DNA from 2 places in the Thermoanaerobacter sp. YS13 genome. Region 2 is predicted to be linked to the other one. Evidence: a T-box and tRNA genes for the amino acid it is inferred to sense, from the RefSeq annotation. Region 2 holds a T-box; the other holds one or more tRNA genes.
The links. A T-box is a leader RNA that pairs with one kind of tRNA and senses whether it is charged. The one in region 2 lies ahead of ileS (isoleucine--tRNA ligase), so its partner is inferred to be a tRNA-Ile.
Positions count from the first base shown of each region.

Region 1: it encodes a tRNA-Ile, which carries the amino acid that the T-box ahead of ileS (isoleucine--tRNA ligase) is inferred to sense. The anticodon was not compared.

Region 1 is NZ_JOOI01000001.1:937,628-944,426, reverse strand. It holds gene THYS13_RS04910 (deoxyguanosinetriphosphate triphosphohydrolase) at 1-281, shown strand, start outside; partial or broken gene dnaG (DNA primase) at 428-2,216, shown strand; gene rpoD (RNA polymerase sigma factor RpoD) at 2,248-3,321, shown strand; tRNA gene THYS13_RS04895 (tRNA-Asn) at 3,370-3,444, shown strand; tRNA gene THYS13_RS04890 (tRNA-Ile) at 3,451-3,526, shown strand; gene THYS13_RS04885 (class I SAM-dependent methyltransferase) at 3,589-4,293, shown strand; gene THYS13_RS04880 (Nif3-like dinuclear metal center hexameric protein) at 4,253-5,368, shown strand; RNA gene rnpB (RNase P RNA component class A) at 5,445-5,806, shown strand; gene deoD (purine-nucleoside phosphorylase) at 5,950-6,651, shown strand; gene manA (mannose-6-phosphate isomerase, class I) at 6,721-6,799, shown strand, end outside.
Region 2 is NZ_JOOI01000001.1:779,675-786,473, reverse strand. It holds gene THYS13_RS04075 (HlyD family efflux transporter periplasmic adaptor subunit) at 1-472, shown strand, start outside; gene THYS13_RS04070 (YggS family pyridoxal phosphate-dependent enzyme) at 479-1,183, shown strand; gene THYS13_RS04065 (cell division protein SepF) at 1,187-1,600, shown strand; gene THYS13_RS04060 (YggT family protein) at 1,617-1,919, shown strand; gene THYS13_RS04055 (RNA-binding protein) at 1,916-2,662, shown strand; gene THYS13_RS04050 (DivIVA domain-containing protein) at 2,690-3,175, shown strand; gene THYS13_RS04045 (TM1266 family iron-only hydrogenase system putative regulator) at 3,165-3,410, shown strand; T-box leader at 3,469-3,687, shown strand; gene ileS (isoleucine--tRNA ligase) at 3,742-6,540, shown strand; gene THYS13_RS04035 (amidohydrolase) at 6,588-6,799, shown strand, end outside.

The sequences.
Region 1 (6,799 bases), 160 kb from region 2:
AAGAGATTTATGAGGCTACTTATAGTTTAAGATATTTTTTGTTCGAAAAAGTTTATATTGGATCAAGAGCTAAAAAAGATGAGGAAAAAGCAAAAAGAATAGTAGAACAGTTGTTTTATTACTTTTATGACAATATTGACAAGATGCCTCAAGAATTTATAAAACTTGCTGAGATTTATGGAAGAGAAAGAGCTGTTGCTGATTATATTGCTGGTATGACAGACAAATATGCTATTTTAAAATACAAAGAGATTTTTTTACCCAGTCCCTGGTTTGAGTAAAATATTTTTTGATTTTAATAAAAATTTAATTAACAACAGAAGGATTTTTGAATCTTTTGTCGAATATATATTGGTCGTCACTAATAAATTAATTTGTAAAGAGGAATTTAACAATTTTTGTCGAATAGAATAATCAGGTGATATTGATGGCTTACTCAAAAGAAATGATTGAAAGAGTGATTGAAGCAAATGACATAATAGATGTTATATCAGAGTATGTAGAACTAAAAAAAGCGGGAAAAGAATTTAAAGGTCTGTGTCCTTTTCATAGAGAAAAAACTCCATCTTTTATGGTGAGTCAAGAAAAACAGGTTTATCACTGCTTTGGCTGTAATGCTAGTGGAAATGTTGTTACTTTTATAATGGATATTGAGAATTTGACTTTTAAAGAAGCAATTGAATTTTTAGCAGATAGAGTGGGAATAACTCTTGAAGAAATTGAGTTGACAGAAAAGGAGTACCAAAAAAAGAAACTTATTGACGAAATATACAAAATAAATAAATTAGCAGCTATGTATTTTTATAATAAGCTTTTTTCTGAAGAAGGTAGACAGGCCTTAGTTTATATAAGAAAAAGAGGTTTGACAGAAGCAACGATTAAAAAATTTGGAATAGGTTATTCCCCACCTCAAGGAAATGGACTTTTAAATTTTTTAAAGGAAAAAGGCTATACAGAAAGTTTTTTGGTAAAGGCAGGACTTTTGTCTCAAAAAAATAACCGCTATTATGACAGATTTAGAAATAGAATGATGTTTCCTATAATAGATGTAAAGGGTAATATTATAGGTTTTGGAGGACGCTCTATTGACGATAGTTTGCCTAAATATTTGAACACTCCGGAGACGGAAGTCTTTAAAAAAGGGAAAAACCTATTTGCAATAAATTTCGCTAAAAAAACTCAACAAGATAAATTTATAATTGTAGAAGGATATATGGATGCTATTTCCTTACATCAGGCTGGAATAGATTGTGCTGTAGCATCTTTAGGGACTGCTTTGACAGAGGACCAAGCAAGACTCATAAAAAGGTATAAAAGAAATGTTGTAATTGCTTATGATGCTGATGAAGCTGGTATTAGTGCCGCATTAAGGGGACTTGACATTCTTGATGAATTGAATTTAAATATAAAAGTATTAACTATACCTCATGGGAAAGACCCTGATGAGTTTATAAAAAAGAAAGGAGTAGAGGCATTTAATCAATTAATAGAAAATGCCGATAGTTTAATTGAGTTTAAAGCAAAAGTATATAGAAAAAATCTTGACCTTGATAATCCTCAAGATAGAATAATATATGTTAAAAAAATTGCAAAAGATATTGCAAAACTTTCTGATGAAGTGAAAAGAGAAGTTTATATTTCTTCAGTAGCTAAAGTTGCTCAAATACCTGAGAATGCAGTGAGAACAGAGGTTGGTCGTTTTGTCAATAGGGAAATCGAAAAAAAATCAAAAAAATATGTATATAGCTGGTAATATAAGGCATAATATATACAGTAGTAGTAAAATATCGCCAGAAAAATACTTAATTGCATTGCTCTTGTATGATAATAATCTTTATAAAAAAGTGAAAGAAACAATTACCGCCGATATGCTTGAGAATGTTAAATTAAGGCCAATTTTTGAAGAAATAATGTCAAGGTTAGAAGATGGAAACAAAACTCAAATAAATGATATTGTTTATTTATTACAAGAGGAAAATCTTATATCTGATTTTAACGATATTATTAAAGCTTTTTACGAGAGTGAAAATATTACTGAGCAAGCTATTGATGATATTATAAACAAGATTCTCATTAACAGCTTGGCGGTTAAAAGAGAGAGCATCAAAAGAGCTATAAATGAGGCTCATATGGTGGGGGATATAGAGAAAGAAAGGCAACTTTTAATAGAATTACAAAATTGTGAAAAGGAGATGCTAAAGATAAAAAATGGCTAAAAAGAAAGAAACCCATAGGGAGGGGAAACCTATGAACAACGAAGAATTATCTAAAGAAGCAATTACAGAACTTATCAATAAAGGGAAAAAAACTGGGATGCTCACCTACAATGAGATAATGGATTCCTTAGAAGATATTGATTTAAATCCCGACCAAATTGAGAAAGTATATGATGCTTTTGAAGATATGGGAATTGAAATTGTTGGGGAAGAACCTCGTCAGGAAGAAATAACTGAAGAAGATTTAGACTTAGACCTTTCTCTTCCTGAAGGAATCAGTATAGATGACCCTGTTAGAATGTATTTGAAAGAGATAGGCAAGATTCCTCTTCTAACTCCGGAAGAAGAGATTGAATTAGCAAAAAGAATCGAACAAGGAGACGAAGAAGCTAAAAAAAGACTTATAGAAGCTAATTTAAGATTGGTTGTAAGCATAGCAAAGAGATATGTAGGAAGAGGAATGCTTTTCTTAGATTTGATACAAGAGGGAAATTTAGGATTACTCAAAGCAGTTGAAAAATTTGACTATAGAAAAGGTTACAAATTCAGTACTTATGCCACATGGTGGATAAGACAAGCTATCACAAGAGCTATTGCAGACCAGGCAAGAACCATAAGAATCCCTGTACACATGGTAGAAACTATAAATAAATTGATAAGAGTTCAAAGGCAATTGCTGCAGGAATTAGGTCGCGAACCTACCGCTGAAGAATTGGCAAAAGAGATGGGTATGCCAGAAGAAAAAGTAAGAGAGATAATGAAAATAGCCCAGGAACCTGTATCTTTAGAAACCCCTATTGGAGAAGAGGAAGACAGCCACTTAGGAGATTTTATACCTGACGAAGATGCACCAGCTCCAGCAGAAGCTGCGGCTTATACAATGCTAAAAGAACAGTTGATGGATGTTCTTGATACTCTAACGCCAAGGGAAGAGAAAGTACTAAGACTTAGATTTGGTCTTGATGACGGCCGAGCAAGAACATTAGAGGAAGTAGGAAAAGAATTTAATGTTACAAGAGAACGCATAAGACAAATTGAGGCAAAAGCATTAAGAAAATTGAGGCATCCCAGCAGGAGCAAAAAATTAAAAGATTTCCTTGATTAAATAAGCTTCTTGACAAGAGGACAAAAATCTGTATAATTATTATTGTATTCCTCAGTAGCTCAAGGGTAGAGCAACCGGCTGTTAACCGGTAGGTTGTAGGTTCGAATCCTACCTGAGGAGCCACTTTTTGGGCCTTTAGCTCAGCTGGCAGAGCGGTCGGCTCATAACCGATTGGTCCGGGGTTCAAATCCCTGAAGGCCCACCATTGAGAGAAAAAGCATTTAGCTTTAAATGCTTTTTTATTTTTTATACTTTTAGGAGGATTACATGAAACTTACAGAGCGATTAAGGAAAATTGCTGAATACATTCCTCATGGGTCAAAAGTTGCAGACATCGGGACTGATCATGGGTTTATTCCTGTTTACCTTATCGAAAACAAAATATCTACCTATGTTGTTGCTTCAGATTTAAATAAAGGTTCATTAAGTAAAGCTGTAAAAGAAGTTGAGAAGCGAAATTTGCAATCTTTGATAGACACAAGGTTAGGGAATGGTCTTAATGTTTTATCGCCAGGGGAAGTAGACATAGTTGTCATTGCAGGTATGGGAGGAATTTCAATTACAAAAATACTAGATGAGGGAAAAAATATTGCAAAAACTATCAAAAAATTTATATTTCAACCTATGAGAGATTCAGCAGACTTGAGGAAATACTTAATAGAAAATGGATACAAAATTTCTGATGAGGAATTAGTTAAGGAAAATCAAAAATATTATGAAATAATAGTAGCAGAACATGGTAGACAAAAAGTCAAAAATCACATATATTATGAAGTAGGGGAAAAACTCTTACAAAAAAGACATCCACTACTAGAAGAATTCTTACAATATAAAATCGACAAAATGAAGAAAATCATAAGTAAACTTCCAGAGTCCAATGAAAAGCGTAAGCAATTAGAGGAAAAAGTAAAGAAATTCGAGGTGTTGATAAATGGGCTTGAAATGCCAAGTAATAGCTTCCATAATGGATAAACTTGCACCGCGTAAATTTGCTGAAGAGTGGGATAACGTGGGATTGTTAATAGGAGATGGTTCTAAAGATGTTTCAAAAGTTTTAGTAGCTTTGGATGCTACTTCTGAAGTAGTTAAGGAAGCAATTGACAAAAGAGTAGATATGATTGTAACTCATCACCCGTTAGTTTTTAAGCCAATAAAAAATGTCAGGGCTGATAATCCAGTGGGCTCCTTGTTAATACAACTTATTAAAAATGATATTTCCCTTTATGCAGCACATACTTCTTTTGATATAGCTCCAAATGGTATGAATGATATTTTATGCAATATCCTAGGAATATACGATAGGGAAGTTTTGGCTGTCACTTATTCCGAAGGATATAAAAAAATTGCAGTTTATGTGCCGCAAGGATATGAAGAAGTGGTAAAAAATGCCATGTGTAGTGCGGGCGCTGGTTTCATTGGGAATTATAGTGATGCTACTTTTCAGGTGCGAGGCATTGGAACTTATAGACCTTTAGAAGGAACAAACCCATTTATTGGTGAAATAGGGAAACTAGAAAAGACAGAAGAAGTAAAGATAGAAACTATAGTACCTCTGAGATATTTAGAAAAAGTGGTAACTGCAATGCTGAATGTTCATCCCTATGAAGAGGTTGCTTATGATATTTATTCTTTGGAAAATGTTAAAGAAGAATATGGGCTTGGAAGAATTGGAATTATTTCAGAAACTACTTTGCAAGAATTAGCTTTACAAGTAAAAACAAAACTTAAAATTAATAATTTAAGAGTGGTAGGAGACCTAAATAAAAAGATTAGAAAAGTGGCTGTATGTGGTGGAAGCGGTGCAAGTCTTATTCACAAAGCTGTTTCTAAAGGAGCGGATGTTTTAATAACAGCAGACATTGGCTATCACGATGCGGTAGAAGCCCAACACCTCGGATTGGCTTTAATTGATGCTGGACATTTTAGTACGGAGAATATTGCAGTCAGGTTTATTGCAGAATATATAATTGATGAAACTCAGGAACAGGGACACGAAATAGAAGTATTAGTTAGTGAAAGTCAAAAAGATCCTTTTATATATCTATAATTAGGTTGACAGAAATAAATATATATGATAATATATACTCGGTTGATGTTAAGAAATATATATGAAATAACGCATGTGAGTAAGTCGGATGGCCGCGTGCAAAATTGCACCTGCAATTTTGCACGAGGAAAGTCCGAGCTCCACAGGGCAGGGTGCCGGGTAACACCCGGTGGAGGCGACTCCAAGGAAAGTGCAACAGAGATATACCGCCTAGCACTCAACTTGTGAGTGCCAGGTAAGGGTGGAAAGGTGAGGTAAGAGCTCACCAGGGACCAGGCGACTGGTCTGCTCTGCAAACCCCACCTGGAGCAAGGCGAATAGGAGGGAGTAGGTGGCCCGCCGTTTCCCTCGGGTTATGCTGCTAGAAGTGTCAGGCGACTGACACCCTAGATAGATGGCCATCCTCGACAGAACTCGGCTTATAGACTTGCTCACATGGATTTAAAATACCATGATTCTGTGGTATTTTTTATTTATGCAAAATTTAAAAATTGTTTGGTCCATAAATTTTTGTTTGATTTAAAAGTTGTTTTTTGCTAATATTATATATGGGCAAAACTATTATAGAAGGAGAGATTCAGATGAGCATACATATTGGGGCTAAAGAAAACGAAATCGCTCAAACAGTGTTATTGCCAGGAGATCCTTTAAGGGCTAAATACATAGCAGAAAATTTTCTTGAAGATGTAAAATGTTACAATGAAGTTAGAGGAATGTATGGTTTTACAGGGCATTATAAAGGGAAAAGAGTATCAGTTCAAGGTACAGGCATGGGAGTACCTTCCTTATCTATTTATGTAAATGAGCTTATAACCAGTTACAACGTGAAAAATCTCATAAGAATAGGTACTTGTGGTTCTTTGCAACCAGATATCGAACTCAGAGATATAGTAATTGCCATGAGTTCTTCAACAGACTCTGCAATAAATAAGATTAGATTTAATGGCATGGATTATGCTCCTACAGCAAGTTTTAAATTATTGAAAAAAGCCTATGATAAAGCAATGGAGTTAGGAATACAACCTAAAGTAGGAAATATTCTTACAACGGATACTTTTTATAATGATGACCCAGACAGTTGGAAATTATGGGCGAAGTTTGGTGTTTTGGCAGTAGAAATGGAAACTGCAGGACTATATACTCTGGCTGCTAAGTACAATGTAGATGCTCTTACAATATTGACAGTGAGCGATAGCTTGGTTACCGGAGAAGCAACGACAGCTGAAGAAAGGCAAAAGACTTTTATGGACATGGTAAAAATTGCACTAGAAATTGCTGAATAATGATTTTTAAAAAGAGGATAGCTGGGTTTATCCTCTTTTTAAAATAATTAAAAAAGGAGCTGATAGGTGATGAAGCCTTTAAAATTTAAGCCTATTTTTATGGAGAGAATATGGGGAGGTACTGCATTAAGAGATAAATTTGGCTTTG
Region 2 (6,799 bases):
TTACCCTTTTGTAAAAATAGTGGATAATTTGGAGTGGTATTTAGCGTTGGTTTTAAATGAAAAACAACAGGACTTATTAAAAGAAGATAGTAATGTGAAAATTTTGATTGATAATTATGGTGGTGAATTGCGGGGAAAAGTTATAAAAACCTACAAAGGTGACGATAAATTATATATAGGAATAATTGAGATGATAGATGAATATCCCGATTTTTATAAAACTTCTAAAATAAATGTAAAAGTTAAAGTTAAAGAGTACAATGGACTTAAAATACCTCTTTCTTCTATTGTGCAAAAAGAAGGGAAAAAAGGAGTTTTTGTAATAAAAAATGGCAAAGTTCCTACTTTTAAAGAAGTAGTAATAAAGGCTACAGATGGCAAATATGCGATTGTAGAAAGCGTTGATAAAACATCTGGATTAAAAGTGTATGACGAAATAGCGGTAAATGGAGAGGATTACTTGAGCAAATAAGGGGGGATAAATACGACTATATGTGAAAATATAAGAAAGATAAAAGAAAACATAAAAGAGCATGCATTAAAGGTAAATAGAAATCCGGAGGAAATATTAATTGTGGCAGCTACTAAAACTTTCAGTGTTGAAACTATAAAAGAGGCTATTGCTTGTGGAATAACTGACATAGGTGAGAATAAGGTTCAAGAGTTAAATGAAAAGTATCCTTATTTAAAAAATGAGGTAGAATTTCACTTTATAGGACATTTACAGACAAACAAAGTGAAATACATTATTGACAAAGTTAAGTTGATACATTCTTTAGATAGTATCAAACTGGCAGAAGAAATAGACAAAAGGGCTAAACAAAAAAGTCTCATAATAGATTGTTTGGTGGAAATCAATATTGGTGGAGAGGAAAGTAAATACGGAATTCCTCCTGAAGAAATGCATAATTTTGTTAAAGAAATGGAAAAATATGATAATATAAGAATTAGAGGGCTTATGACAATAGCTCCTTACCTTCCACCAGAAGAGGTAAGACCCTATTTTAGGAAGATGAAAGAGCTATTTGAAGAGCTAAAAGAAATTAAGCAACATAATGTACAAGTAGAATTTTTGTCAATGGGCATGTCCAATGACTATTGGGTAGCAGTTGAAGAAGGGGCGAATATTGTTAGAATTGGCACTTCCATTTTTGGGCAAAGACAATATAATGTGGAGGGATAATTAATGTCTTCAAAAGTGATTGATAAATTAATGAGTTTCTTTGGTATCGATGAGCCAGAAGAAGAGAAAGAAGAAGTAGACTCTTTACAACCTGTCATACCTTATGATAGAAAGCCTAAAATTGTCAATATTCATACACAGCCCCAAGTAAAAGTTTTGATTTTAAAGCCAGAAAAGTTTGAACAAGTGATGAATATATGCAATGAGTTAAAAAATAAAAAACCGGTGATTGTTGATTTACAAAAGATGGACAAAAATGAAGCTCAAAGAGTAGTGGATTTTTTAAGCGGTGCAGCCTATGCTCTTAATGGAGAGATAAAGAAGATATCTAGCTATATATTTTTAATTGCGCCTGAGAATTTTGATATTACAGGGGATATAAAGGATGAAGTAAATTCTTTATACAATCTAAATTGATAAGGAGGAAATGATTTTGCCTGTAAATTTTGCAATTTTAACAGCATTAGATTATTTTTTTGAAGTTATAAATTGGCTTATATTGATAAGGGTTATTTTATCTTTGTTACGAATGGAAAATATGTCAAATCCACTTTCTCGCTTTGTGATCGTAACGACAGAACCAATACTTGAGCCTTTTAGGGCATTACAATTTAGGTCTTCTATTGGAAGAAATTTAATGATAGATTTTTCGCCAGTTTTGGCGATTTTGGTGATTCAGTATTTAGTTCGTCCTTTAGTTTTTAAATTAGTATTATTACTGATGAGGTATATATGATGGACAAAGAATTTACTGTATCCCGATTTGAAGACATAATTAAAGGTGTTTTAAAATCTAAAAGAGAAAAATATACAGACTTTTTAAGCCTCTCTGAACAAAAAATTTTTGAAAAAACTATATTAAAGTATCGACAGCAAGATATAAACTATAATCTAGATGGGGGATATTCTTTAGCAGAAAGAAAGATAGCAATTATTTATCCCGATTTTTTACAGCCGGAAGATACCCCTATTTGCGCTGTAAGAATTGAAGGCAATTTTTCTAAGCTATCTCATAGAGATGTGTTGGGTTCACTTTTAGGGTTGGGGATAAAAAGACAAAAAATAGGCGATATAATTGTAAAAGAGGATAAATGTGATATATTGTTACATAAAGATGTGGGAAGTTATGTACTTATGAACCTTTTTAAAGTCGGGAAAGAGAAGGTAAGAGTTAATTCAATTGACTTGAAAGATGTGTTGGAACCTGAAATAAAGTACAAGGACATTTTTTCTACCGTAGCCTCACTACGGGTTGACAGTGTAGCAGCTGCAGGTTTTGGCATATCAAGGACGAAGGCTTCAGAATTTATAAAGTCCGGTCTTCTTCAAATAAATTGGGAGTATACAGAAGACCCTTCTTCAGAAGTAAAAGAGGAGGATGTAATTTCTTTACGTGGTTTTGGAAGAATTAAATTAGAAGAAGTGAGAGGTAATACAAAAAAAGGTCGCGTTTCTGTACATATTCTAAGGTTTATATAATGTTACAAAAGAAAAGGAGGTAATATTATGCTGACGCCTATGGATATACATAATAAAGAATTTAGGCGGTCTTTTAGGGGTTATAATGAAGAGGAAGTGGACGAGTTTTTGGATAAAATTATGGAAGACTATGAAATGTTATACAAAGAAAATGCGGAGTTAAAAGATAGAATTAATATAATGAATGAAAAACTTCAAAGCTACATAAATATGGAGAATACTTTAAACAATACTTTGATTGTTGCTCAAAATACTGCAGAGGAATTGAAAAGAAATGCAGAAAAAGAAGCTCAACTTATCATACAAAATGCACAACAAAATGCAGAAAAAATATTAGAGAAGGCAAATCAAGAAGTTGTGAGAATAAGAATGGAGTTAGAAAGATATCGCAAGCAATTAAATGTTTTTAAAGCGAAATTTAAATCTCTTTTAGAAGCCCAGTTGGAATCAATACTTTCAATAGATGAGAAAGAATTGATTCCAGATGAGGATGAGGAGAAGGATGCAGAATAGATTAGGGGTTGTTGGAATATTGATTAAAAATAGAGAAAATGTGGCGGATAGGGTAAATCACATATTGAGTGAGTACGGCCACATTATTGTAGGAAGAATGGGTATACCCTATAAAGATAGGGGAGTATCGGTTATCGCTTTAATAGTTGATGGTACAACGGATGAAATAGGGGCTCTTACTGGTAAACTTGGAAGTCTGCCTGGTGTAAAAGTGAAATCTGCTCTGACTGCATGAGATATGCATACTATTGACGAAAAACTTGTAGTATTATATAATTGTGTAAAAAATATTGTTAAAAGCTATGATGAGGACGAGTAAGTAGAAGCAACTTTCAGAGAGTTGGCGGTAGGTGCGAGCCAATAAGTTCGTTTCTACTGAAAATCACCTCGGAGCTGCAGGCTGAACTACAGTAAGCTGTGCCGGATTTCCCGTTATCTTAAATGAGAGATTAAGGCGAAGTTTTTCTTTGTCTTAATAAGTAGGGTGGTACCGCGAACTTCTCGTCCCTGACGAGAAGTTTTATTTTTAGTTTGAAAGATAATATTTGAAGAGGAGGTAATGTTCAGTGGATTACAACAAGACACTTAATTTGCCGAGGACAGATTTTCCTATGAAGGCTAATTTGCCAACACGAGAGCCAGAGATATTAAAAAGATGGGAAGAAATGGATATTTATCATAAAACATTGGAAAAAAATAAAGGCAAGGAAAAATATATTTTACACGATGGTCCGCCTTATGCTAATGGAGATATACACATTGGAACTGCTATGAATAAGGTATTAAAAGATATTATAGTTAAATACAAAACAATGAGGGGTTATGATGCTCCTTATGTGCCAGGATGGGATACACACGGTCTTCCTATTGAACAGCAAGCTATAAAAACTTTAGGTATAAAAAGGCATGAAGTAAGTCCTACAGAATTTAGAAAAGTGTGTAGGGATTTTGCTTTTTCTCAGATTGAAAAGCAAAAAGCTCAATTCAAAAGATTGGGAGTAAGGGGAGATTGGGATAATCCTTATCTTACCTTGAATCCGGAGTATGAAGCTAAACAGATAGAAGTTTTTGGTGAAATGGCTAAGAAAGGCTATATCTATAAAGGTCTAAAGCCTGTATATTGGTGCCCCAGCTGTGAGACTGCTTTAGCAGAAGCAGAAATTGAATACTTTGATGAAACCTCTGATTCTATTTATGTAAAATTTAGAGTTAAAGATGATTTGGGGAAATTCAAGGGAATTGTTGAGAATCTTAATAATGTGTATTTTGTAATATGGACAACTACTACATGGACTATTCCAGCTAACCTTGCAATTGCTTTAAATCCAGAGTTTGATTATGCGCTTGCAAAGTTTGGAGACGAAGTATATATAATGGCAAAAGATATGTTAGATACTGTAAAGAAAGAAGCTAACCTTTCAGATTATGAAATAATTGCTGTATTTAAAGGAAAAGATTTGGAGGGCATGAAGGCTACCCATCCTTTATATGACAGAGATTCTTTAATAATCTTGGGTGAACATGTAACTTTAGAAGCTGGTACTGGATGTGTTCATACTGCTCCCGGCCATGGTGAAGAAGACTTTTTAGTTGGGCAAGAATATGGTCTTGATGTTTTAAATCCAATAGATAATAAGGGATATTTTACAGATAAAGCGCCAGGATATGCTGGTCTGTATTATGAAGAGGCTAACAAGGTCATAAAGGAAGACTTGAAAAAAGCTAATGCGTTAGTAGCAGAAACCCGTATTACCCACTCATATCCTCACTGTTGGAGATGTAAAAGTCCAATAATATTTAGGGCGACAGAACAGTGGTTTGCTTCTGTGGAAGGATTTAGAGAAGAGGCACTAAAAGCTATTAAAGAAGTTAATTGGTATCCTTCATGGGGCGAAGAGCGCATAACTAACATGGTAAGAGATAGACGAGACTGGTGTATTTCAAGGCAAAGGGTATGGGGTGTGCCAATTCCTATATTCTACTGTGAAAAGTGTGGGAAACCGCTTATAAACGATGATACAATAAATGCAGTTAAAGAGATCTTCAGGCAAAAGGGTTCAGATGCATGGTTTGAAATGTCAGCTGAAGAGATATTGCCAAAAGGGATTACTTGCGAATGCGGTTCTACAAAGTTTAGGAAAGAGACAGATATAATGGATGTGTGGTTTGATTCAGGCTCCAGCCATGCAGCTGTGCTGCAAACTCATCCTGACCTAAAGTGGCCTGCAGAGCTTTATTTAGAAGGTTCAGACCAACACAGAGGATGGTTCCAGTCTTCTCTTTTGACATCTGTGGCAACACGTGGAAAAGCACCTTATAGAAACGTATTGACCCACGGATTTGTTGTAGACGGTGAAGGAAGGAAAATGTCAAAATCTTTAGGGAATGGTATTGACCCAGCAGACGTTATAAAAGAATATGGAGCGGATATTTTGAGGCTTTGGGCTGTTTCTGCTGACTTTACTTCAGATATGAGAATTTCACAAGAGATTTTAAAACAGATGACAGAAGCGTACAGAAAAATACGTAACACTAGTAAGTTCTTGTTAAGCAATCTTTATGACTTTGACCCTGATAAGGATATGCTCCCTTACGAAGAGCTTTTAGAGATAGATAAATGGGCTTTATTTAGGCTTAACAGAGTAGTTGAAGAGCTTACAGAGGCTTTTGATAAATATGAGTATTACGATTTTCTCCATCTGGTTCATACCTTCTGTGTAGTAGATATGAGTAGCCTTTACCTGGACATTTTAAAAGACAGATTGTACACTTATCCTGCTACTTCTAAAGAGAGAAGAGCGGCTCAAACGACACTTTACATTATTTTAGACACTCTTGTAAGGTTGATAGCACCAGTGCTTACATTTACTTCAGAAGAAATATGGTCATATATGAAGCACGACAGTCAAAATAATTTTGAAAGTGTTCAGTTAGCTGATTGGCCAGAGGTCCAAGAAAAATACAATAATCCTTATATAATAGAAAAATGGGAAAAACTTTTTGACATAAGAAAAGATATTTCTAAAGCTCTTGAAATAGCGAGAACTGACAAAAAGATAGGTCATTCTTTAGAGGCACAAGTGGATATATATCCATCTCAAGAGCTTTATGATTTCTTTAAAGGCTTTAATGACCTCGAATATGTGTTCATAGTTTCAAAAGTGGTACTTCACGAACCAGAAGAACATGTTCCTCAAAATGCTTATGAAAGTGAAGATTATAATTTGAAGATTGTGGTAACCCATGCACCGGGGGAAAAATGCGAACGCTGCTGGATGTACAGTGAAACAGTAGGAACTATAAAAGAGCATCCAACTATTTGTGCAAGATGTGCTTCTCACATCGAGCAGCAAACACAAGTTTAAAAAGGGGATTTTTCCCCTTTTTAAACATTATTTTGAGGAGGGATATTATGAATTTGCTTATAAAAAATGTAGCTTTGCTATCTATGAAAGAAGAACAGCCACTTATGGAAAACACCAATATATATATTGAAGGCGATACGATAACTTACATAGGAGAAATTAATCCGGATATAAAAGTTGACAGAGTCATAGATGGAACAAAAAAAATTGCAATGCCAGGTCTTATAAATGCTCATACTCATTTGGGAATGTCTTTATT